DNA from 3 places in the Paenibacillus sp. GD4 genome. Region 3 is predicted to be linked to each of the others. Evidence: predicted binding sites of a transcription regulator. Region 3 holds the regulator's gene; each other region holds the start of a gene.
The links. The regulator Rex, encoded in region 3, represses fermentation and respiration genes when NADH is low (regulators of the CRP and FNR family bind a similar motif). The targets are predictions, from matches to a motif close to TTGTGAAATATTTCACAA.

Region 1: qoxA (cytochrome aa3 quinol oxidase subunit II) is a predicted target of Rex. The motif match lies at 3,679-3,696, and genes of this name have one in related genera.
Region 2: RAC89_RS05400 (hemerythrin domain-containing protein) is a predicted target of Rex. The motif match lies at 3,505-3,522, and genes of this name have one in related genera.

The regions. Positions count from the first base shown of each region.
Region 1 is NZ_JAVCYK010000001.1:2,876,188-2,884,462, reverse strand. It holds gene RAC89_RS13610 (serine/threonine protein kinase) at 1-187, opposite strand, end outside; gene RAC89_RS13605 (hypothetical protein) at 274-447, opposite strand; gene RAC89_RS13600 (PstS family phosphate ABC transporter substrate-binding protein) at 534-1,961, opposite strand; gene hprK (HPr(Ser) kinase/phosphatase) at 1,962-2,876, opposite strand; gene RAC89_RS13590 (hypothetical protein) at 3,085-3,462, opposite strand; gene qoxA (cytochrome aa3 quinol oxidase subunit II) at 3,731-4,756, shown strand; gene qoxB (cytochrome aa3 quinol oxidase subunit I) at 4,746-6,722, shown strand; gene qoxC (cytochrome aa3 quinol oxidase subunit III) at 6,712-7,332, shown strand; gene qoxD (cytochrome aa3 quinol oxidase subunit IV) at 7,334-7,645, shown strand; gene RAC89_RS13565 (hypothetical protein) at 7,688-7,918, opposite strand; gene RAC89_RS13560 (glycosyltransferase family 39 protein) at 8,124-8,275, shown strand, end outside.
Region 2 is NZ_JAVCYK010000001.1:1,122,048-1,130,322, forward strand. It holds gene RAC89_RS05385 (hypothetical protein) at 1-358, opposite strand, end outside; gene RAC89_RS05390 (IS1182 family transposase) at 612-2,171, shown strand; gene hpf (ribosome hibernation-promoting factor, HPF/YfiA family) at 2,280-2,825, opposite strand; gene RAC89_RS05400 (hemerythrin domain-containing protein) at 2,839-3,381, opposite strand; gene RAC89_RS05405 (MFS transporter) at 3,580-4,875, shown strand; gene RAC89_RS05410 (hypothetical protein) at 4,942-5,115, opposite strand; gene RAC89_RS05415 (hypothetical protein) at 5,342-5,695, shown strand; gene RAC89_RS05420 (hypothetical protein) at 5,741-6,505, opposite strand; gene RAC89_RS05425 (dienelactone hydrolase family protein) at 6,605-7,660, opposite strand; gene RAC89_RS05430 (glycoside hydrolase family 28 protein) at 7,664-8,275, opposite strand, start outside.
Region 3 is NZ_JAVCYK010000001.1:563,443-571,717, forward strand. It holds gene RAC89_RS02510 (cell wall elongation regulator TseB-like domain-containing protein) at 1-214, opposite strand, end outside; gene RAC89_RS02515 (amidohydrolase) at 249-1,553, opposite strand; gene RAC89_RS02520 (DUF47 domain-containing protein) at 1,825-2,445, shown strand; gene RAC89_RS02525 (inorganic phosphate transporter) at 2,490-3,488, shown strand; gene RAC89_RS02530 (redox-sensing transcriptional repressor Rex) at 3,538-4,173, opposite strand; gene dinG (ATP-dependent DNA helicase DinG) at 4,170-7,025, opposite strand; gene RAC89_RS02540 (tetratricopeptide repeat protein) at 7,111-7,764, opposite strand; gene panD (aspartate 1-decarboxylase) at 7,835-8,218, opposite strand; gene panC (pantoate--beta-alanine ligase) at 8,239-8,275, opposite strand, start outside.

The sequences.
Region 1 (8,275 bases), 2.3 Mb from region 3:
TGCTCGGTTTCGCCTGCTTCACGACGGCCTGCTCCCCAGTGGTTCTATGCTCGCACAGATACGTCAGCCCGTAGCTGCCCGCACCTAGAAACCGCACGATTCGGTACTCTCCTCCGGCGAGCCTGCTTCCTTCCCGACGCGGATAATCGATCCAGCTCTCATACGCTTTACGCAAGTAGTCCCGCATACCTGTCTCACCTCTCTTCCCCCCATCGTAGCACAAAAAAGCACTGACCCTCTACCAAGGTCAGTGCCCGTTCCTGTAGCATTCACTTACGATTCGATGATCTCATCCAGCTCCGAATCCTGTTCGTTCGCCGCAGCCAGAATTTCCTGATCCGTTTCGTTCTGCCCCTGAATCTCCGCGGCCGCTTGCGCCTGCTGATTCAGCTGCTCTTCTGCCTGCCCGATGCCGTGTGCTCCCTGATGATTTCTGCTCGATGCCATGGATATCGTTCCTCCTGTGCCGGTGAAGTAGATGCATAACCGTTACTACTATGCGCTCACGGCAGAGGTCCTATGCACGAGTTCGCCTAAGGCCGGATCGGCACGAAGCCGCCGCGCTCGATCAGCCGCGCCCCTTCGCTGCTCTGCAGCCATGCCAGCAATCGGCCGACCGCGCCGTCCTCCGGCTCTCCTTCTCTGGTTACGGCATACAGCGGAGCCGTCAGAGGATACTTCTCCGAGCGGATGTTGTCCTTATTCGGCTCAATTCCCTCCAGCGCGAGGAACTTTACTTCCTCACGCCGATGCATCTCATTGGCAAAATAATAGAACGTATAGCCGATCGCATGCTTCGAATTTTTATAATCCGCTACCGCATCCATCAGCCCGCCCATTCCGGTGACCTTGCGGTCCATCGGAGGATTCGCCATCGTGAGTCCCTTCATGACCTTATTTTCCATGAAGGTTTGGCTGCCGGAATTCGCTTCCCGCTGGAAGGCTGTGATGGCGCTGTCCTCTCCGCCCAGCTGCTTCCAGTTATCCGCATCGCCTGTATAGATATCCTGGATCTGCTTCAAGGAAAGATTGCTCACCGGATTTTCCTTATGCACGAGAAAAATGAAAGCGTCCTTCCCGATCGGGGTCAGCTTCAGCTTCACCCCGTTCTGCTCGGCCAGGGCCAGCTCCTCCTTCGACGGACCGGAGACGAGGATGAGGTCGGCGCGCTTCTCGATGAGGTTCACATAAGCCTCATGCGAGGTATAGAAGCGAAGCGCCCGGTCGGCGTGCGCCCGATTCGTGCCCGTCAGCTCGCTCAGCATGAGCTTGCCGAAAGGAATGGCCGCGGTGGCGCCGTCTACAGTAGGGTACGTTTTCCAAGTGAACAACGTCCCTTTAGGCAGTATGCCGGTCAGCACAATGATGAGAACGATAGCAGCAGCCGCCCCTGCCCCCAGCCTGTAAGCCTGCCGTTTCCGGGCCGGCCTCCATGGCTGGCGGTGAAGCCGGATCCCTGCCAGAAAAGCCGCCGTAGGGAGCAGCGATACCAGCGCGCCGATATATTTCATCCGTGTTGCATCCGTAACGTAGTACTGAAGCGTGTCCATCAAAGGCAGCATCCAAATGTTATACAAAGTAAACAGCAGCCATTCCATACTGCCGATTCCCGTCTGGGAACCACGGAGACTGAAGAATGTGGCGGTCCAGATGACCAGCCCAAGCGCCGGAACGAGCAAGGACCCTGCCGCCGGAAGCCATGCCGGGTGCTGCGATGCGATCTGAGAGACCCGGGTACCAAGCCATCCGAATAATATTGCAATGACCGAGCTATAAAGCAGCAGGAGCAGCAGGACACCCGTATCGGACAGCGAAGGCCAGCGATAAAGAAAGTCCGGCTCGTTAGGAACGATGGCAAACCCGCTAAGGAATGTGAACGCGCCGTAGATCAAAAAGTACAAGAGCCCGTATATGAGAATCCAGCCCGCCCGGATCCCCAGCGCCTTAACCCTGCCCGCCATTTACCGGCTTTCGCCTTCCAGCCGCTTCATGAAATCCTCTACGGCACTGTAGCCCTGCTGACGGAGATACCAGTTGTTCGCCGCCGCCTCAACAAGTCCTGCTACGTCTCTCCCCGGCTGCAGCTGAATTTGCATGTGCGGGATTTGGACATCCATATATTCGGTGAACTTCGGTTCAAGCTCCAAATCGTTATTCAGCGCGTTCTCTTCCCACTTGGTGAGTTCAATGTCCAGTACGATACGGGTTTCGTCCTGGAACGCCTTGCGTCCGTACAACCGGGACACATTGATCAGCCCAATACTTCGCAGAGCCAGAAACTCCTTGCTCGTACCATTGTGGGTCCCGAGAATGGTTTCCGGGCTGATCTTCTTCAACACGACCAGATCATCGGCAACGAGGCGATGCCCGCGCCGAATCAGCGTGTGAGCGGTTTCGCTCTTACCGACGCCGGATTTGCCCCGCAGAAGAATCCCGATACCGGAGACGTTGACGCATACGCCGTGAACGGCAATTTCCGGCGCCATCGCCTTGGCCATGAACGTATCCAGCAGATCCAGAAATTTATAGGTCGCTTCCCCGGTACGAAGCAGCGGAATACGTTCCTCCTCGCAATATTTCATTAAATATTTCAAGCCTTCCTGATTGCGGGTCACCACAAAGCAGGGCGGATGGTATTTCACGATGTTGCCGATGCGCTCGTTGCGCTCTTCTTCACTTAGCTTATGGAGGTAGTTGATTTCCTTTCTGCCCAGCACCTGAACATGCGCATGAGAGAAGAAATCGAAGTAGCCGACAAATTCCAGCCCCGGCCGGTAAGCTCGCGGCTTCTCAATCGTGCGGTGGAGCTCCTCCGCCCCTGTCAGCACCTCTAATGTAAAACGGGTAACCAAATCCTGTACTGTGATCGCTTTCACGAAGCCATTCTCCCCTTCACACTTCATTCCTGCTACAGTTATTCTACAGCGGCCGGCATTTCCCTGCTTGCACGCCAAAGCGACATTTGCCGGACCTCCATCCTATGTATATGGAGCCCGGACGTCCTCTAATCCACTGCAGCGTAACAAAAAAAAGCAGGGAGTCAGAAGGCCGTCCGCCTTCCTCATCCCTGCCGCATCACCTGGCCTACTTCTTCACCTTATCCTTATGCCGGAAGCGAAGCGCCGACCATTTCTCGTCCACTGCCACATTGCTGACCGGACGGTAGTCGGAGATTTCATCCGCCAGCTTCCACAGCGAGTCGCGGTTAATGTCCGTCTTCACCTTCGAGGATTGCTTCGGATAGGTTACCCAGAATACCGCATCCTCCTTTAAAAATGCGAGCGCCCGAGGGAATTGCTCCCGTACCTCCGAGCTGTCTGCTACGAACAGCATGACGAATTCATACGTCCCGTCCGCCGTACGATCCGCTTCGATCCCGAGATCAAAGCCCTCCGGAACAGAGCCGATGACCAGGGCTCGTCCTGTTTTATACTTCAGCTTTTTCAATAATTCTTCGGACACCTTCGCCCACATCCTTCAAGATGATTGATTAGCCCAAAGTATACCCGAAACCGCAGCAGCACATCAATACCGGGCAAGCGATTCGCAGCCGAGGGTTTGGGTTAAGTTTACCTTACGAGATTTGTCACAGTTTTAACCGATCTGTAACAACTTCCGAAGAGACGTCATGCTATTATGGATCCATAAGTGAAATAAATCACAACAACCTTGAACAGATTGTGAATATTTTCTCAATGTGTGTCTTTTTTGTGAAGGGAGTGCTTACCTCATGAGTAAAATTAGGCTAATTGCATTGCCGCTGTCGCTGATCCTGGTCCTGCTGCTTGGCGGCTGCGTACCGGACATGGTCGTCTTCAACCCGCAGGGTCCGGTGGCGCGAAACATCCTCGACCTGATCAACTGGTCGCTCGTCTGGATGCTGCTGGTTGTTGTCGTGGTGTTCGGATTGTTCGGTTACATTGTGTGGAAGTATCGGGAGAAGCCGGAGAATAAGGACTATGAGCCTCCTAATGAAGAAGGCAGCCTGCTTCTGGAGATCGTCTGGACGGCGATTCCGATTCTCATCATCATTGCCTTGACGATCCCGACGGTCAAGAGCTTATACGACCTCGAAGGTGTTCCGAAGGGCTATGAGGAGAAGAAGCCGATTACGATTCACGTCACCTCGGCCGACTGGAAATGGATCTTCAGCTACCCGGAGCAGGGTATCGAGACCGTCAACTATGTCAACATTCCCGAGGATACGCCGGTGCTGTTCAAGCTGACTTCGGCCAGCACGATGCAGTCCTTCTGGGTTCCGGCACTCGGCGGACAGAAGTATACGATGGGCAAGATGGAGACGCAGATGTACCTCGTCGCCGACCATCCGGGGTCTTACATGGGACGCAACACGAATTTCAACGGCCGCGGCTATGCGGATATGGAGTTTGAGGTGCTGTCGCAGACGCAGAAGGATTGGGACGCATGGGTAGCCGAGGTAGGCCGTACCGCACCGAAGCTGACCGAAGAGAAGTACGAGGAGCTTCTGAAGCCGACGCATCTCGGACGGATGACGTTCTCCAACACGCATCTGGCTTGGGTGAACCATGCGGATCCGGACTCGAAGTCGTACACCAACCCGGAGCTGTACCAAAGCGGTCATGGGTATAAAGGAAAGATTTTCGAAGAGGAAGACAACTACAAAAATAAAGGCACGGAATCGTCTAACCAGCCTGCGCAGACAACGCCAGCTGCACCGGCGACGAAGCCTGCCGTAACCGAGAAATCTGCTGGGGGTGAGCACCATGGGCATTAAATGGAATGAATTCTTCATCACGGGAGATCCGCTGATCTTAGGCTCCCAAATCGCCATTGCATTAACCATGCTCGGCATCGTTGGAGGCGTCACTTATCTTCGGAAGTGGAAGTGGCTTTGGAGAGAGTGGCTGACCACCGTTGACCATAAAAAAATCGGTATCATGTATATACTGTCCGCCGTGCTCATGTTTTTCCGCGGCGGCGTCGACGGCCTCCTGATGAAGGCCCAAACCTCGCGTCCGGATATGACGTTCCTGGATGCGCAGCACTATAACGAGATATTCACCACGCATGGTGTCATCATGATTCTGTTCATGGCGATGCCGTTCCTGATCGGTCTTATGAACGTGGTCATTCCGCTGCAGATCGGCGCACGGGACGTAGCCTTCCCTCAGTTGAACGCTCTGAGCTTCTGGCTCTTCTTCAGCGGAGCGATGCTGTTTAACCTCAGCTTCGTCATCGGCGGCTCGCCGGATGCAGGCTGGACTTCCTATTTCCCGCTGGCGGGCAAGGAATTCAGTCCGGGTATAGGAAACAACTATTATGCCGTCGCCCTGCAGATTGCGGGGATCGGTACGCTGATGACCGGGATTAACTTTATCGTGACGATTCTGAAAATGAGAACCAAAGGCATGACGCTGATGAAAATGCCGATGTTCACTTGGACGACGCTCATCACATCCGTCATCATCGTCGCTGCCTTCCCAATTTTCACCGTTGCGCTTGCTTTAATGACATTTGACCGCCTGTACGGGACGCACTTCTTCACGCTGTCCGGCGGCGGGATGGATATGCTGTGGGCCAACCTGTTCTGGCTGTGGGGCCATCCTGAGGTGTATATCGTAGCGCTTCCTGCGTTCGGTATTTTCTCAGAGGTTATTTCCACCTTCTCGCGCAAAACGCTGTACGGCTACAAGTCGATGGTCGTCTCGATCGTCGGGATCGCCCTGCTCAGTATGCTTGTGTGGGTGCATCACTTCTACACCATGGGTGCCGGACCTGCCGTCAACTCGTTCTTCTCGATTACGACGATGATGATTGCCGTGCCTACGGGCGTGAAAATGTTCAACTGGCTCTTCACGATGCGCAAAGGCCGCATCAAAATGACAACCGCCATGCTGTGGTCGCTCGCCTTCGTCCCATGCTTCGTCATCGGCGGGGTTACGGGCGTCATGCTTGCGATGGCTTCGGCGGATTACCAGTACCACAATACCTTGTTCCTGGTGGCGCACTTCCACTACGTGCTCATTCCGGGCGTTGTGTTCGCGGTGTTCGCAGGCCTGTACTACTGGTGGCCCAAAATGTTCGGTCACATGCTGAACGAGCGCATCGGACGCTGGCATTTCTGGCTGTTCGTGATCGGCTTCAACCTGACGTTCTTCCCGATGTTCTTCCTGGGTCTGAACGGTGCCGTAAGACGCGCATACACGTTCTCTGCGGAATCCGGCAATGCGCCGCTGTTCCTGCTGTCGGCTATCGGCGCGCTGATTCTTGCCGTCGGCTTCGCTGCCTTCTGCTACAACATTTACTGGAGTCTGCGCTTTGCCAGCCGTCAGGTGCCATCAGATCCGTGGGATGCAAGAACACTGGAGTGGGCGACCGCTTCTCCGGTGCCGCATTACAACTTCGCCAAGCTGCCTGAGGTGAAGGGCTTGGACGCCTTCTGGCATATGAAGAAGAACAATGAGGGCTTGACCCTGGACCATAAAGAAATTGAAGAGATCCACATGCCTAGCAACTCGGGTCTTCCTATCATCATGAGCGCCGTCTTCGGCGTCGCGGGCTTCTTCCTTGTCTTTGAATGGCATATTGCCGCCGCGGTAGCCGCAATCGGCATCTTCGCCGGACTGATCGTTCGCTCGTTCGATTACAACGAGGGGTATCATGTGCACAAGGAAGAAATCGAACAAACGGAACGCAAGTGGAGAAATCGCAAAGGTGAGGTGAATCGTTATGTCGGCTAACACGGCTCACGGACATGAGAACTCGTCGCTCCCTATGGAATACCGGGATGCGCAGGGACGGATGAATATCCTGGGCTTCTGGATTTTCCTCGGCGCGGAGATCATTCTTTTCGCAACACTGTTCAGCGTATACGGCGTGCTGTTCGACCGGTATGCCGGCGGACCGACGCACAAAGACTTATTTATCATGAAGGATGTCATGATCCAGACGGTGCTGCTGCTTACGAGCAGCTTCACCTGCGGGCTAGCCATTCTCGAAATGCGCCGGAACTCCCTGAAGGGGCTGCTCACTTGGCTGATCATCACGCTCCTCCTGGGCGCAGGGTTCGTCTATATGGAAGTGAACGAGTTCATGCACTACGTTCACGAGGGCGCCACGATGCAAACCAGCGCTTTCCTCTCGAGCTTTTTCGTTCTGCTTGGGACCCACGGGCTTCACGTTTCCATGGGGATCGGCTGGGCGATCCTGATCATCATACAACTGCTTCGCCGCGGCATAACGCCGGTTACGGCACGCAAGACGTTCATTATCGGACTGTACTGGCACTTCCTTGATGTGGTATGGATTTTCATCTTCACGTTCGTCTATCTGAAAGGGCTGGTGATATAAGATGGAGCGGAAGCAAACGGGGAAATTCCCACTCGGCCATGTGCTCGGATTCCTGCTCTCGCTGCTGATGACCTTCTTGGCAGCCATCGTTGCCCTGAAGACCAATCTCAGCTTCCAGGTCATTATGTGGATTATCGGCACTTTGGCTGTCGTGCAGGCGGGGCTGCAGCTGTTCATGTTCATGCACGTAACCGAGGGCGAGGATAAAAAGTCCCAGGTCATCAACATCGTTTACGGGGTGCTGATGGCCGTTGTGATCGTGCTCGGTTCGATCTGGGTCATGTCGTTCGGAGGCGGCGGGCACTATCATTAATTGGTTGCCTACGCATAACAACAAGAAAAAAGGGCGCGCCCTTCAGTCTTCGATGACTGGGGTGTGCCCTTTTTCCTCTACCAGTGCAAGCACAAGGCCGAACATATACAGGAAGACGGACGAGATAACAACGCCAATGCCGCTGTATAAGATATAGTCCGCTGTCATATCGGTTGTAAAGAAGCTGGTCAGCACGACGAGCATGCCTGCAATGCAGATGGCCGGTGCGACCCGATTCGTGAACTTCAGCGATCTCGCTTGGTTGTCGGTCATAATCCTCACTCCTTCAAAGGATAGGTGGATACGCTTACCTTCTATTGTATGCACGTTCACAGTTTTGTCAAACCTTATTTTTCACAAAACGTACAAAAATAGTTGGTAATCCGATCCAGAAATCCTGCTTGCGGCTCCTAATGACTTATGTCATAATTGACATGCTATGTAACCCTTATCCCTGCCGCAATGGAGAAGTGATCTAGTGTTCCGTCGTGTTCACCAATTGTACGTTACCCACCGAAACCGCGAATGGTTCTACTTGGTCCCGCTGATGCTGTTCGCGCTGTTCATGCGATTTCGCCACTTGTATCGAGTGTACTATTCCCCTGCGGGCCTACCCCACTCCGACGACAG
Region 2 (8,275 bases), 560 kb from region 3:
TTACGAAGCAGGACAGGATACAGCCCCAGCCGAGCAGCACGTGCTGAGTCCATCGATACCAGCTCCGGTTCCAAATAAACCGGTAGGTCACCAGGTGCTCCACCGAGGTTTGCGGTGTGCTTTTGCGGAACAGCAGCTTCATCCCTTTCTTTAGGATCAGCTTCGTCGGCGGCCGCTCCGCCCAAGCGATGAACCGGTAGAAGAACCCTCCGATAAAAACCACCGTACCGACCATATACCCGTATAAGGCCAAGTCAATATGAGTAAACATGCGGGAGCCAATATACATGAGCAGAATCAGCCCGCAAACCGTCATGAACATCATCCTTGCATATTTCGATGCGAACGCTCGGTCCATTGTTCATTCTCCTTTGTTCCTTTGTCTGCTGTTATTAGACCACATTCCATAAGGGAGCAACTATGATTAAGATCACTGCAAATTTGGGAATACGGGATTTTCCTACAAATGGAGACAAAAAAAGAAGGGGCTGTCCCAAAAGTCACCATAGGTGACTGAGGGACTGCCCCTTTTTCTCAATTTTGTAAAACAAAAAGAAACCAATCCTTGGTAAAATGGAAGTGTCGAGCAACCATTGAAAGGAGAGGTTTCTTTGTTTATTCAATATACCATGGATCAACTGTGTCTGCCAATGGATTTGGAAATGGACATCCCACCACGTCACGTAGCGCGAGTTATTAATAGCTTCATCAATCGTTTGGACGACAGCTTGTTTACAGCTGCGTATCCCGGAGGCGGTCGGGATAGCTATCACCCTAAAATGCTTACTAAAATCATTGTGTATGCTTATTCTCAACGTATCTACTCCTCTAGACAGATTGCCAAGGCCGTGCGTGAGAATATCCCTTTCATGTGGCTGGCAGGTCGCCAACAGCCGGACTTCCGGACCATCAATCGGTTTCGCTCCGAGCGGATGAAGGAGCAGCTCGAGAAGATTTTTGCAGGAATGCTGGAGCTGCTAATGGCCGAGGGATATATCAAGCTGGAGAACTACTTTGTTGACGGTACCAAGATCGAAGCAAATGCAAACCGGTATACGTTTGTCTGGGGAAAGACAGTAAAGAAGCAGAAAGCCAGGCTGGAAGAGAAAGTGAAGCAGCTTTTTATTGAGATTGAACAGCAGGAGATTCAGGAAGATAAAGAGCACAACGGCAAGGACCTGCTCGAGCTGGGCGGAGACACCGACCTAACAAGCGAGAGCATGGAGGCGGCTTTAACGAAGCTAGAAGCCAAACTGAAGAGTGAACCAAAGAACAAAACGGTAAAGAAAGCGGTACGGCAACTGCGTAAGGATTTTGTTCCCCGCCAGCAGAAGTACGAAACTCAGCTTGAGATCCTTGGCGAACGAAACAGTTTCAGTAAAACGGATCCAGATGCCACGTTTATGAGAATGAAGGAAGACCACATGGGCAACGGTCAACTCAAGCCCGGCTACAACGTACAAGTCGGCACAGAGAACCAATTCATCGTAGGTTACTCCCTCCACCAGCGCCCGACAGATACGCGTTGCCTTATCCCGCATCTTAACAAGGTAAAAGAGACGCTTGGTCGTCTTCCTAAAACCGTCATCGCCGATGCCGGTTACGGTGGTGAGGAAAACTATGCGTATCTAGAGAAAGAAAACATGGAAGCGCTTGTGAAATACAATTCCTTTCATAAGGAAGTATCAAGGGCATGGCGAAACGACGTATCCCGCTTAGAAAACTGGACGTACAACGAGGACAAAGACATCTGGGTATGCCCAAACGGAAGAACACTACATTTTATTAAGGAGAGCAAGAACAAGACTGATAGTGGGTACGGGGTCAAATTGCGGATCTACCGAAGTGAAAACTGTGGGGGGTGTCCGTTCAAAGAGAAATGCACCAAGTCTGAACGCAGCCGCGAAATAAGGGTCAGCATGGAGTATCTTCGCTACAAAAAAGTGGCTAGAGAAAAATTAAGAAGCGAAGATGGACGCAAGCTCTCGGTTCAACGAATGATCGAAGTGGAAAGTGTGTTTGGGCAAATGAAAAATAACCGGGGATTCCGGAGGTTCCTGCTTCGCGGCTTACCAAAAGTAAGCCTGGAGGTCGGGTGGCTTTCACTTGCCCACAATTTGCTTAAGGTGGTAACCACGGAGCAAAAAAGACATATAGCCGGGCAAGAATGAACCCTGTCCGGCCATTTTTTCACGAAATTCGGGGTTGTATAAAAGGGGCTGTCCCTTTAAGTAGATTTTTCGCTACTTTTGGGACAGCCCCCTTTGTGAAGCCGTTTACTAGGTTGTAATCAATCCGTACGAACCGTCGTTGCGTCGATAAACAACCTCCATACGATTCGTATCTTTGTTGTGGAACAGATGGAAGCTATGGTCCAGCAGATTCATCTCCAGAATCGCCTCCTGCACATCCACAGGCTTGAGGTTAATTTTTTTAACGCGAAGCAGCTCGAAATCCTCTTCCTCCTCTAATGCAACGGCACGTACCGTTTCGGACTGGACCGGCTGCGTCCGGAGGCTGCCCCTACCGCGAAGCTTTCGCTGGACCTTTTCTTTATATTTACGCAGACGGCGCTCCAGCTTGTCGGCCACGAGGTCGATCGAAGCGTACATGTCCTGCTGCTTTTCTTCGGCTCGATACACCATGCCATGATACGGTATGGTCACCTCAACAACTTGCTGATGCCTATGACCTAGGATCGATAGGGTCACATGAATCTCAACTGGCTCCTCGAACCACTCCTGCAGCGCTCCCATCTTACGTTCGATGTATTCCTTTAGGGCAGGGGTTACCTCCAATTGTTTCCCGTGAATGATCATACTCATGGCAATCAGCTCCTTAAGAGAAGAAATAGTCTACGTCCGTCAATACTTGGTCAGACAAAGGATAAACCAGCTGTTCCTCCATAGCGAGGTGTCCGCTCAAGATCCGGCAGGCCTGAAGCAGATGCTCCGCTACACTTTGCAGCTGCCGCCGGTCTCCAGGGGAAGCCAGGTCTTCCACAGCGTCGATGAAGGAATCCATATAGGCCTCCGCCAAGTCGTGGTCTTTCTCCAATACCCAGAAGGAAGGAACCATAGACGGGCCCATGCTTAGATCGAAATATTCATGAAGGAACGGGTATAATACCTGCTCCTCCCAAGAGGAATGCCGGTTCATTTGGGACATAAATTGCACCGTATCGGCCTTTAGATCGCGCAAGGCTTTAAGCTGTTCCTCCGTATCGCGGGATAATGCAGCTTGACGAGCCTTCTCTTCCAAGGCTTGAATTAACAGCTTTAATTGCTCATGCTCTTCTATTAGCTGCTTAATGGCATGATACAGCTCCGTAGGATGAGCGGGCTCAGACAACGGTTCCTTCCATGGGACAGCGGTTTTCATGGACAAACGACCTCCTATGCTTGCTGGCTTTGCGTTTGTTTCTGATTTCATTGTAGCTCTGCCGGCCATCGTTAGCTGTGCTTTTTATCACAAAGTCCGGGCATCCTTTTTTTTACATTGGACCTGTGATTTATTTAACATCGTGGTTTTGTAAGCGTTGATACAATGTGTCCATACAAATCGAGGAGGTCATTACGTATGGCACGTATTGCTGATTGGAATCCGGAAAACATTGTATTTTGGGAGAAAACAGGCAGGAAGGTTGCTAATCGAAACCTGCTAATCTCCGTATTTTGTTTGATCCTGGCGTTTATCGTATGGCAAATCTGGTCTGTTGTCGCTACAAGGCTTAATGATGTAGGCTTTCAGCTCAGCAAGAACGAGCTGTTTACCCTTGCTGCTCTTCCCGGCTTGACGGGAGCTACCTTCCGTCTCTTCTATACCTTTATGCCCGGATTGCTCGGCGGCAAAAAATGGACCATTATCAGTACATCCCTGCTGCTGATACCGGCGGTCGGAATCGGTTGGGCCGTTCAGAACCCTGACACTCCGTTCTCTGTGCTTGCTTTGCTTGCCGCATTATGCGGACTGGGCGGCGGCTGCTTGTCCTCCTCCACCGCAAACATTAACCCGTTCTTCCCTAAAGCCAAGAAAGGGACGGCGAATGGAATCAACGTGGGCATCGGAAATCTAGGAGTTAGTGTCGTACAATTCGTAACACCGCTCATCATAGGCGTCGGCTTCATCGGAGCGATGACAGGCGGTCCGCAGATCATGAAGAACGGATCGGAGATTTTCCTGCAAAATGCAGCTTTCGTATGGGTTATTCCCATTATCTTGGCAACCCTTTTGGCAATCTTCGGCATGGATAGTTTACCGAACTCGGGCCAAAGCGTGAAGGAACAGCTGGCTGTTCTGAAGCACAAGCATACCTGGGTGATGACATGGCTGTATGTGATGTGCTTCGGGTCCTTCATCGGTTACGGGGCCGCCTTTCCGCTGCTCATCCGCTCCGAATTTCCTGAGATCAATGCGGCACAGCTCGCTTTCCTTGGGCCACTGGTCGGGGCAGCGCTTCGCCCGGTAGGCGGTTATATCTCCGATAAGCTCAACAGCGGAGCGAAGGTCACCTTCTGGACAACCATCGTAATGGTTGCAGCAACGGCCGGCGTCGTCCTATTCTTAAACACGCATCAATTTACAGGATTCCTGCTGATGTTCCTGATTTTATTCGCCGGTACGGGGATTGCCAACGGATCTACGTTCCGCATGGTGCCTTTCATCTTTGAAGGGAAGCAAGCCAGCTCCGTCATGGGCTTGATCGCGGCATTGGCTGCTTACGGGGCATACTTTATTCCGAAAATCTTCGGTTGGTCCCTTGATACGACCGGCTCGGCGAACACAGCGCTCTATATTTTCATCGTGTATTATGCCGTAAGTATTGCAGTATGCTGGTATTGGTATTCAAGAAAAGGCGCTGAAGTGAAGTGTTAATATAGCAAAAAGGACGTGATCCCGATGCACCCGGGCACGTCCTTTTGTTTTTTGTCGAATTTCCGCCTATTCCTCTATCACTAGAATCCCCGCAGCAATGGACCAATAAAAGGCCACCATGCCGGCAGCAAACAGTACGGACCAAAGCGCCCCCTGCCCCTTGTACCCTTGGAAAAATCGAAGAAACGCCATACTAAACAAAATACCAAGCACTACGATAATCAACAGCAGTTGAATCACGAAGCAGACACCTCTCTTTACGGGTTTTCCCTAGTAATCCTTATTGTAGCATGAATTTTTCATCCTGCTCCATTGGTCACCAATTCGTAACAAAGTATCGCGCCTCCCGATATCGCATGAAAAAAAGTTTTACAGAATCCATGTTTTTGTGAAATACTCCACAGTCTTTTTCCAGTCCCCTAGGTATAATGATTCATATAAAATATAGGTCTGGAGTTTGATGTAAATGGAACTGAACTTGGGTTGTCGTACTTGTGAATTTCATAAAAACGGTCTATGTACCAGTCATAAATCGGAAATCGGATACTTAGGAAGAATCGACAGATCGGTAGAGGAAATGAAATGCTGGTCGATGTCGTTGGAATATTTTGCAACGCTGGTGTCCACCTTGCCTTTAAAGGATCAAAAGCTGATCCGCCAAGATGAGCATGTCACCGTTTATGAGCTTTTGGAAAGGGTAGAAACAGGAGCATGGAACTCAAAGGTTCTCAGGCGCTGGGAGGAAGCGCAACAGCCGCGGGAGAAATCTTGGGACATCGCTTATGATTATCATCCTTACGATTGCCATCCTTTTGTTTAAAAAAACCGCCGGTGCCTAAGCCCCGACGGTTTTTCTTCGGATAATCTACGAAAAATGACATTGCTGCTCTACCTGCTGCAGCTGCTGCTGTGCCTGTAAAAGCTGTTCATTGCTTGACTTCTCCAGCTGATTCGCCTGCTGGGTAGCCTGCACGGCCGCCTCCACCTTCTGCTGCGCCCCGTACAATTCCTGCTCCGCTTGGGCAAGCTGCTGTGCAGCAATATATTGCTGCTGCTTCGCTTCTTGAGCGCATTGCTGCATTTGCTGTACAAGCTGGGACGCCTGCTGCGCTTGATGCATCATTTGCTGTGCGTGCTGAAGCACTTGATCCGCTTCCTGCTGCACTTGCTGAGCCAGCTGTTCGGTGTTGATGTTCGTTACAGCCGCGGGCTGCTTAGCAACCGATGCACTCGCCGCTGCGCTTGCCATGGATGCTTGCTGCGAGACCTGCGAAGCCACTAATGCCTGCTGCTGCGCTTGCTGTGCCTGCTGCTGCGCCTGCCGAGCCAGCTGCTGCGCCGACGCAGCCTGGGTTGCCGCTTGTTTGGCTTCAGCCATCTGAAGCTGGGCAGGCAAAGCGGAAGCTGTCGACTTCGTTTGCGTCGCAGACGGGGCAGGTAATGCTGCTGTTGTTGAAGCAGACGGAGCTGCCGACGTGTTTGTTTGCGCAGCAGCTGCCGGGGCCGACTTAGCGGTTGGGGCTGCAGCGGCAGCGGACGTCATTGTCGGCGTCTGCTTCATAGCGGACTCCTGCTTCGACCCGCACGTTTGTTGCCCGGCTTGAGGAGATTCCTTGGTTGTCGTAGACATGGACGAACACCTCCTAAGGATTTAGAACAACACCCTTAGGATTCAGTAAAACGTTCCGGCTTATACTATGAAAAACTTTCGGCATAGACCTCGCGCCGCCTAATGTATACTGCCATCCGTCGAACGTAATACTGTAGTCAGCCAGTCGTATGAATACCTTCCCTTAATCTCATGCTTGCCTTCAAAAATGTCAAAAGCAAACCTCTCCCCTGACTCAAGCTGAGTATACAAGGATCTCAGCTTGCTAATGACATCCTTGACCGTCTCTGCAGGAAACAAATGGTCCTCATCCCCTGACTCGATGAATAGTGGTCTGGGAGCCAGTAAAGCCAGCAGGTCCGGCATTTCGGCAAAAGGAAGCACACCGGGAATATAGTTGTCCAGACAATGCCGCCGCGCCAGGATACTGCTTTCATACGTATTTGGATACCCGCATAGTACCGTCGCTTTCACCCGGTCATCAACCGCCCCATGCAAAGAAGCCACCATACCGCCGCCGGAGAAGCCCATGCCGCCGATACGGTCGGCATCCACCTCCGGACGGGCAGCCAAGTAATCGACAGCACGTCTTGCTTCGTATACCCGCAGCCCGGCAATGGTCTTGCCCGCAAGGAGCAAAGCGGCCCCAATGGAGAAGCAGGAGTTGCCTACACCGGGATCCTGCGCCAAGTCCTGCTGCAGCTTCCGGTCTCCGAAGCCGACGATCTCCGGAAGAAGCACAACCACGCCGCGCTTCGCCAGCTCCAGAGCAAAATCGTTGTGAATGCCAGGGGCTCCTTCCCGGACTGAACCGTCCGCCAGCAAACCTACCGATTCGCGGCTGCCATACCCGTGCCCGTGCCAAGCAAGAACGGCTGGCAATCGCTTGCCTTCCGTCGATTGCGGAAGCACTACATAAGCAGGGACGCGAAGCCCTTCCGCGGTCGTGTACTCGACGCGCTCGCGCACCAATCCGTGCTCCGGCAGCTCTACCCGCTCCAGCAGCTTCGGAGCCAGCTCGCCGCTTACTTTAAATTCTCCGAGCAGTTCGCCCAGCTTCGCCCGCAGCCGTATCCGTCGTTTTTCCCAAGGCTCGTCCAGCCAACGTCTGCGCTCCAGCTCCTGCTCTGCATACAGCTTTTTCAAAAACTCATCAGGATGCCACATGCGATCCATCACCTACCCCAGCTTCACGGTTTCCAAATAAGCGGCATCACCTGCACGATCCCCGCTAATGCGAAGATCTTCTACCTCCTGTACACGTACGACAGGCGTAGAAGCATGACGCTTCTTCATTCGCAGCCCGTCGATATCAACATCGCTTACGTTCTCCAGCATCAACGCCGGTCCCTGACGTGTTTCCACCTGTACCTGGTGCAGCTCCAGACCTTTTACGTGCTTCACGAGAATACCGTCCCCCGCCATCACGCGCTCCTCCCGGACCATATCCGGTTCGCCGCCCTTCTCCTGCGGATCCGTTGTGGTCTCTAGCGTCACGTGGCGAAGCACGACATTCTCAATCGGCTGCTCCGGCAAGCCGTAAATAAATCCGGCCGAAGCCAAGCAGTTTTTCGCCAAAATTTCGCTGATATAAATATTTTTGATCACCGGAGTCGCCTCCGTAATCGGAACGGCATTAGGGCTTGTCATCAACGGGTTCGATTCGTCCACACCGTGCTTGTAGAAGCCATTGATTGCCAGAGGACACAGCACATCCTGCATGAAGATGTTGCTGATCCGAACGTCCTCTACGCCGCCGCCGCGTTGACGGTTCGTTTTGAACCGAATGCC
Region 3 (8,275 bases):
TTCCTTGTATCACCGTATAAATTTGGTCTCCGACAAACCGTTCTACTTTGTCAGCTTGTGCAAGAATCGTTTTCTCATAAGCTTGTTGAACGGCTGTCCGCTGGACCGACCATTCCGGCTCCATAATGCCGGTGAACATTTTTGCACTTAAAAATATGCCAAGCGAGGCCGCGACCACTATCAATGCGATCCACTTCCAACGTTTTGCAATCAACTTGCTTACCTCCTCCGGCCGCCGTTCGTTCGGCTTACGAGGAAGCTCCCGTCAACCGCTCAAAGCAGCGCTGTGCTTCAAACAAAACCTTTTCCTCATCAATCGTCAAGCATTCGCCCTTGCGCATAATTTGCTTGCCGTCCACCCACACATCAGTTACATCTTTGCCGCTGCCTGCGTACACGACATGAGAAATGTAATTCGTCCTTGGATAATAATGAGCCTGCTCGATATCTACGGCGATCATGTCCGCTTTCATGCCGGGCTGCAGCGCCCCTACATCGTTCAACCAGATCGAACGTGCACCATCAAGCGTGCCCATGCGCAGTGCGGCGGAAGCAGGCACTGCAACCGGATCACCTGTGACTCCCTTATGCAGAAGAGCAGCCAAGCGAATTTCCTCGAACATATCCAGGTTATTATTGCTCGCCGAGCTGTCCGTGCCCAGGGACACCAGCACTCCTGCGCGCTGCAGCTCCGGTACACGGGCAATGCCGCTGGCCAGCTTCAGGTTGCTGTTAGGATTGTGGGACACTCTCACATCGTATTTGGCCAAAACATTGATTTCTTCATCGGTCAAATGTACGCCGTGGGCTACCAGAGTCGGCCTAGTGAATACTCCCAGCTTTTCGAGATGGGCTACCGGCCGTAGTCCGTACTGATCCACATTCCCCTGCACTTCCCTTGCTGTTTCGGACATATGCGTATGGATCGGAAGATTAAGCTCGTGAGCAGCAGCTACGATACGCTCAATGTAATCGGGAGGGCACGTATATGGCGCATGAGGCGACATCATGGTCGTGATACGTCCTCCTGCCAGTCCGTTCCAATCTTTGGCGAACTGTACCGCTTCCTTTAGCTTGGCGTCCTGCACTTCAGGAGGACACAGCCCGATGACGCCGCGGGTGAGGACAGCCCTCATTCCCGTTTCTTCAACGCTCTTCGCGACTTCATTCATATGGTCGTACATGTCTACGAAGGTGGTAGTGCCGCTTTTTACCATTTCAAGGATGGACAGCATTGTGCCGGTTCGTACGTCATGCGCCGTGAATTGTCCCTCCATCGGCCACATCTTTTCTTCCAGCCATACTTGCAGAGCCATATCATCACCATATCCTCTAAGCAAAGACATGGCGGCATGGCAATGGGTATTCACCAGGCCCGGCAGGAACAGTTTCCCCTTTCCGTCTATCACGTGGTCGTATGTATTTATCGGTTCAGGGGCATTCGTTCCGATGTAAGAGATCCGATTGTCTTCCATTATTAGGCATCCTTGGAGAATCGGTGTCTCTTCATTCATAGTAATAAAGGTTCCATTGGTAATGATCGTTTTTGCCATTGGTATCTATCCTTCCCCTTGCTTTTGAGCATATCGATTTCACTGTACAACTTTACAGGGGCAAAATCAACTTATTACAAACTTTCGAATAATGATTCTCTTTTCATGCACATATCATATTTTGGATAAACTAAGATTGCATTGCCCCTTCCACCTATGTTATTTTTAATTTTGTGTAAATTTGAGGATTCTTGTCTACATAACTCGAACGATATTGTTAAGCTTTTGTTAATCAATATATATTTCCATCCCTAAGGAGGATTTTCATCCCATGCTTTTCACCAAAAAGAACGACACGGATTTCCTGCTTCTTCTCATCAAAGCGGCAGAGAACACGCTTCACGCAGCTCAAATGTTCCGCACAGCAGTTATGGGCAACGAGTCCCCCGCAACGTACTACCCGCAATTGCGTGATCTTGAGCATCAGGGCGATGAAATTACGCACACCATCTTCAAGGGTCTGAACAAGGTTTTCATAACTCCGCTCGACCGTGAGGATATCCTTGAGCTTACCTCCAAGGTAGACGATGTGCTTGACGGCATCGAGGCAACTATTGCCCGTTTCGATTATATGGACCTGCATGTTTCCGATAAATATATGCAGGAGTTTTCTGCTGTCATCGTTGCCAGCTGCCAGCACATCCTGGATGCCTTTAAGCTCCTTGCGAAGAAGAAATATATGCAAATTACGGAGCACACCGTCAAGATCAACAGCTTGGAGAACGAAGGGGACCGCCTTATGCGGGAGGGTATTCGCGACATCTTCAAAAACCCGACGGATCCTTATCATGATTTCAAATTGAAAGAGCTGTATGAGCGCCTGGAGCAAACAACCGATGCTTGCGAGGACGTCGCCAATATTCTGGATAGCGTCGTACTCCGTTATTCCTAAGCTCAAGCCGCGGGAATGCGCTACAGTAAAAGTAGGAGGAAATCATGTTAACCTTAATTATCGTTATCGTTGCCCTTGCCCTGCTCTTTGACTTCATCAACGGGTTTCACGATACGGCCAATGCCATTGCTACGTCCATCTCAACCCGGGCGTTATCTCCCCGATTCGCTGTCATTTACGCTGCCGTCCTAAACTTTGTCGGCGCCATTTATTCATCGGAGGTTGCGAAAACCGTAGGCGGTAAAATTGCCAACCCGGCTACGATCGAAAATGGAGTTTATATCGTTATCGCCGCTCTGCTTTCCGCGATTATATGGAATCTGCTCACTTGGTACTATGGGATTCCTTCCTCTTCGTCACATACCTTAATCGGCTCCCTGGCAGGTGCGGTCATCTCCGGCGCCGGAATGCAGTCGGTCAACTGGGCAGGCTTTAAGGAGATCATCGTGATCTTGATCCTGTCCCCGATCGTGGCTTTTGCTACAGGATTTATCATTATGTGGATCATTAAGAGAATTGTACTTGTATCCGGTAATAATTCCAGATCCAAGCTCAATCGAACCTTTCGGTTCTTCCAAATCCTTTCCGCCGGACTTCTCTCCTTCTCCCATGGCGGGAATGACGCACAGAAGGCAATGGGTATCATCGTATTCGGTTTAGTCGCGCTGCAATACCAAAGCTCGCTGGATGTGCCTTTGTGGGTTAAGCTTGCCGCCGCGACCGCGATGGGGCTTGGGACCTCCATCGGCGGCTGGAGAATTATCAAAACGATGAGCCGTAAGCTGTTAAAGATCGAACCGATCAACGGCTTTGCTTCCGATTTGAACTCATCGATTGTGATCCAGACTTCTACGGCCATGGGAATGCCGCTTTCTACGACTCATGTTATTTCCTCCTCCATTATCGGCTCTGGAGCCGTCTTGAGGTTCCATGACGTGAAGTGGGCAACCGTAACACGAATGGTCATGACATGGATCATTACGATCCCGATTAGTATGATTCTCGCCTTCCTGTTGTACAAAGTTGTTTTCGTCTTTTCGTAATAAGACAAGCCCGGCCACTCTTAAGTGACCGGGCTTTTGCATTCCCATCTTATTTATCTGCTTCATCCTCCAAATAGTAAGCCAAGCTTTGCAGCTCCGTTGTGAAATCCGCATGATGGACACGAACGTCGGCGGGAACCTTGATGATAATCGGAGCAAAGTTCAGAATCGCCTCTACCCCGGCCTCAACAAACTGGTTCGCCACCTGTTGTGCCTCAACGGCCGGAACAGTGATGATCCCTATACGAATGCGGTGAGCCTCAACTGTTGTCTTCAGCTCTTTCATAGGCTTCACCTTCAGGTTGTTTATGGATTCCCCAACCTTCGAATCATGCGCGTCAAACACCGCTACAATTTTCATATTGTCTTTCAAGTAGGCATTATAATTGCAGAGGGCTCTCCCCAGGTTTCCCGCTCCTACAAGCCCTACGGGGATAACTTTATCCAACTTCAGAATTTGTCGAATTTTTTCAATGAGGTAATCGACGTCGTAACCGATCCCTTTTTTTCCGAACTCACCGAAATAGGCAAGATCCTTCCGGATTTGCGCAGGATTTAAGTCAAGCTTTTGTCCCAGATCCTGCGAGGATACCGTTTGAACATGATTTTTGCTTAATTCATTTAGAAATCGTAAATAGATCGGCAGCCGACGTACGACCGCTTCCGAAATTTTCGGTGTTTTCATTGTTCCTTCTCACCCATCCACTGCTTAATTCTCGGTACGAGCTGACTGGTGTTCATATGCTCTATTTTGGGGCCCGGCAGTGAATATAAAAAATATTTGCCGTAGTTCGTATCGATCACGCGGGTATCATACACCAGCACGATGCCGCGGTCGGAGGCCGTTCGAACCAACCGGCCGAAGCCCTGCTTGAAGCGAATGACCGCTTGCGGTACGGAAAGCTTCATAAACGGGTTTTGGCCAAGCTTCTTGAGGTTTTCCGTTTTCGCTTCCACCAGCGGATGATTCGGAGGCTGAAAGGGAAGCCTGACAATGGCCAGGCAGCTTAACGCATTCCCCGGAATGTCAACCCCTTCCCAGAAGCTGCTGGTGCCGAGCAATACGCTTGCGGGGTGATTTTGGAACATCCGTGTCAGCTTGCTTCGGTTGCTGCTGTCTACGCCTTGTCCCAGCACCTGAATGCCGAAGGGAGAAAGCATATCCTTAAGTCCGGCGTGAGCTGCCTTCAGCATCCGGTTGGAGGTAAACAGCACCAGCATGCGTCCCTTGGTCTCAAGTGCGACCTCCGCAAGGGATAAAATCAGCTTGTCCACAAACTCCTTCTCCCCAACGTTGCCCCGAATACTTGGAAAATCCCGCGGAATAACCACCAGGGCTTGCTCACGGTAATTAAACGGAGACGGCAGCTGTACGGTCACCAGCTTATTGTCGTCCTGAGTCTGCAGTCCAAGCTGCTCGCAGGTATAGTCAAAGGACTTACCGACGGAGAGCGTTGCTGAGGTCATCACAACACTTTCCTTTGCATCGAAGAAGTACTGCTTCAGCAGACTGCTGACATCCATCGGCACGCTGCTCAGCTGAAGCGAACGCGCTTTATTATAATGACCCGCTTCGAGCCAGTATACATAATTCTCATCTGCCATGGTCATGAAAAAGTGCAGCGCATCTTTGTGTCGAAGCAGCTGTTTCACGGTTCCGCTTAAGTCCGTCACAAGGCTTGCGGCGTCATACTCATCCTGCAGCTCCTTAACCTCCGTAAGTAGACGATCCAGCTTCTTGTTCACCTCAGTAAAATGAAGCTGCATATTCTCTTCCATAACCATCAGCTTATCCCAGCCGTTCGGCAAGCTGTCCTTTCTCAGCCGAAGCACCATCGTATTGCCTTCGGTTTGCGAAGCATCGCTTCGGGACGCCAGCAGCTGATAAAGAACCTCGGTCAGCTCATCCCACTGCTCCTTCAAAGCGATAAGCCTCGGAACGATTTCCTCTATCATCGAGCACCATTTCTGCGTAATATCCTTCTCGAATCGGGCCAGCTTCTGCTTGAGCAGGGAGAGCTGTCCTGTACGCGCATCCTTATAGAGCCATAGCAGCGTACCGGAGAGCCCATGATAATGAAGCTCAATTCCTAAATGCTTGCTGGCCACTTCCTCAAAGTGATGCGCTTCATCGATGACCAAATGCTTATACCCCGGCAGCACGCGGTTTTCCGCCACAACATCCGTAAATAATAAGGAATGATTCGTGATAACGACATCCGCATTGTTGGCTTCGTGCCTTGCCCGATGATAGAAGCATTTTTTAAACCACGGACATGCGCGGTTCAAACAAGACTCAGCGTCGCTGGAGACCGAATACCAAAACTGCTGGCCCTTGCCTGAGAAATGAAGCTCTTCGTCATCCCCGTGTTTCGTCTCTCCGAGCCACACAATCATTTGCGCCGCGGTAACGCGGTCCTCGCGGCCGTTCTCGAAGTCCAGCGTATTGACCTTCGCCTCGAATTTGCGGGAGCAAAGATAATGACTCCGTCCCTTAAGAATTCCCGCCTTGAATGGAACGGGAAAAAGCTCCTTGAGCAGAGGGATATCCCTCTCACGCAGCTGTTCCTGCAAATTGATCGTGTGGGTGGATACGACAACCTTTTTCTCATTTTTCAGCCCGTAATAGAGGGAGGGAATCAGGTAGCCGAGTGATTTCCCCGTACCCGTACCCGCTTCAATCATGAGGTGTTGTTCCTTCTGGAACGCGCTTTCCACATTGTTCAGCATCTGCACCTGGGACTCCCGTTCCTCATAGGCGCCGAAGCTTTGCTGCATTAAGGCCTTCAACTGAGTGTAGAAGGCTCCGAAGTCATCCGGCATCCGTTTGATTTCCTGAGGATCCCTTTCCTCCTCCTCTTCACCCCAATCGCTTACATTCAAGGCGAACTGCCTGAAGTAGCGGTCTTCATGAGGATCGGAGCCGGCAGAGGCGTGCATTTCTTTGTAAGTGCGCAGCTCGTGAATTAACCAACCGAGATCGCCAACCTGATCCTCAAGAACCATCTCCAGCCGCTGTAGTGTCAGCAGGGGAAGCGATTGCAGCCGTTCCATGCAGCGAAGCCAAATTAAGGCAGTCACCTCGGCATCGCTATCGGCCTGATGCGGCCGTTCATGAACGATGTCGAAGGCTTGGCATACCATGCTCAGCTGCAGACTGGACAAACCGGGATACAGCATACGAAGGGTATCCATCGTATCCAGCACTCGTCCGTCGAAAGGATAATACCCCTCTTCATCGAGAGCCCTCTGGAGAAAGCTAAGATCGAAACCGACATTATGTCCTACCAGGACGCTATCCTGCAGCAGAGGAACCATCTCGGCAATTACGGAATCGATCGAAGGCGCATCCTTTACCATTTCGTCATCTATGCCGGTTAAGGCTGTAATTGAAGAAGGTATACTTATCCCTGGATGGACCAGTGAAGTATACCTGTCCGAAATCTCTAAATCGTTAACAATGCACAGACCTACTTGAATAATGCGATCGGAAGACGTGCTTCCCGTTGTCTCAAAATCCAATACGGCGAATTTCATTGCTGTATGGTCAATCCCTTCATTTCCACTCTCTATTCCTATAGAATATCAGTTCGGAGCGGAAAAGGGAATAGTTATCTTCTGCCTACGAATGCCGGCCGGATTGGAAGGTAAACTGAAGTCCGCCTTTCTTTTCCTTGCACATCCCGAGCTCGATCAATGGTTCGACGCTGGAAGGGTCGGTCCGGTAAGCCAAATTGAAAAACTCGCAGGCTTTCTCCAAATTCTGATTTTGCGCCTGAATACAACCCATGGCATTGAAGGAAATGGCCTTCATCTGTAAATTCTCGGTAAGCTGAGACAGAAACTGAAATTGGCTGTAGCTTTCCTGTGCATCGCCCTTCTTTAAATAGGACATAGCCAAATAAATACGCCCTAGGGTAAAATTCGGCTCATTCTGTATGAGCGCCTCAAATTCCTGAATGGCCTCTTCAAACATGCTCAGCTTATAGAAGCCTTGACCCCGAATGAACAGATCCGATCGTTTTCCCGCTATTTCGGGGTCAAACGGATCCGCGCCTAAGGCTGCCGGCCCCGATAAACTGATGCTGTTGGCATTCATAAACTGCCCCATTTTCTCCTCAAGCAGCAGCCACTCTTCGATACAATCGTCGCTCATCGCCTTTAGTGCGCGCAACTTTTCATGAAGCTCACGTTTCTTGGAACCGGAAGCGGAAGGGTACTGCGACATCACTTCGTCCAACATGTCATTCATGGAAGCAAAAAGATGTTTGAACATGTTTGCATCCCACCTTGAGCCTCTGAATTGTATCTACATTGTGCGTAAACCGGCTCATTTTCATTCCTTGTTACAGAATGGTGGAATGAATTTCTTCCTTTAGTACACTGACTACTTTATTATTCTCACCCATGATGGCTATGTGAGGTGTATGCTTGCGTGCCTCTTCCTCGGTCATCATGACATACGATAAAATGATAACTGTATCGCCGGGATGGACAAGCCGTGCAGCGGCTCCGTTCAGACAAATGACGCCGGTTCCCCGGGGACCCGGAATAATATAAGTTTCAAAACGGGCACCGTTGTTATTATTGACAATCTGAACCTTCTCGTTAGGAAGCATATCCACCAGATCCAGAAGATCCTGATCGATGGTAATACTGCCGACATAATTCAGATTGGCTTCCGTGACGGTGGCGCGGTGGATTTTGGATTTTAGCATTGTACGAAACAAGGCAATCGCCTCCTGAAGTATTAGGATATGCGGATAATGGTGTTATCAATTAATCGG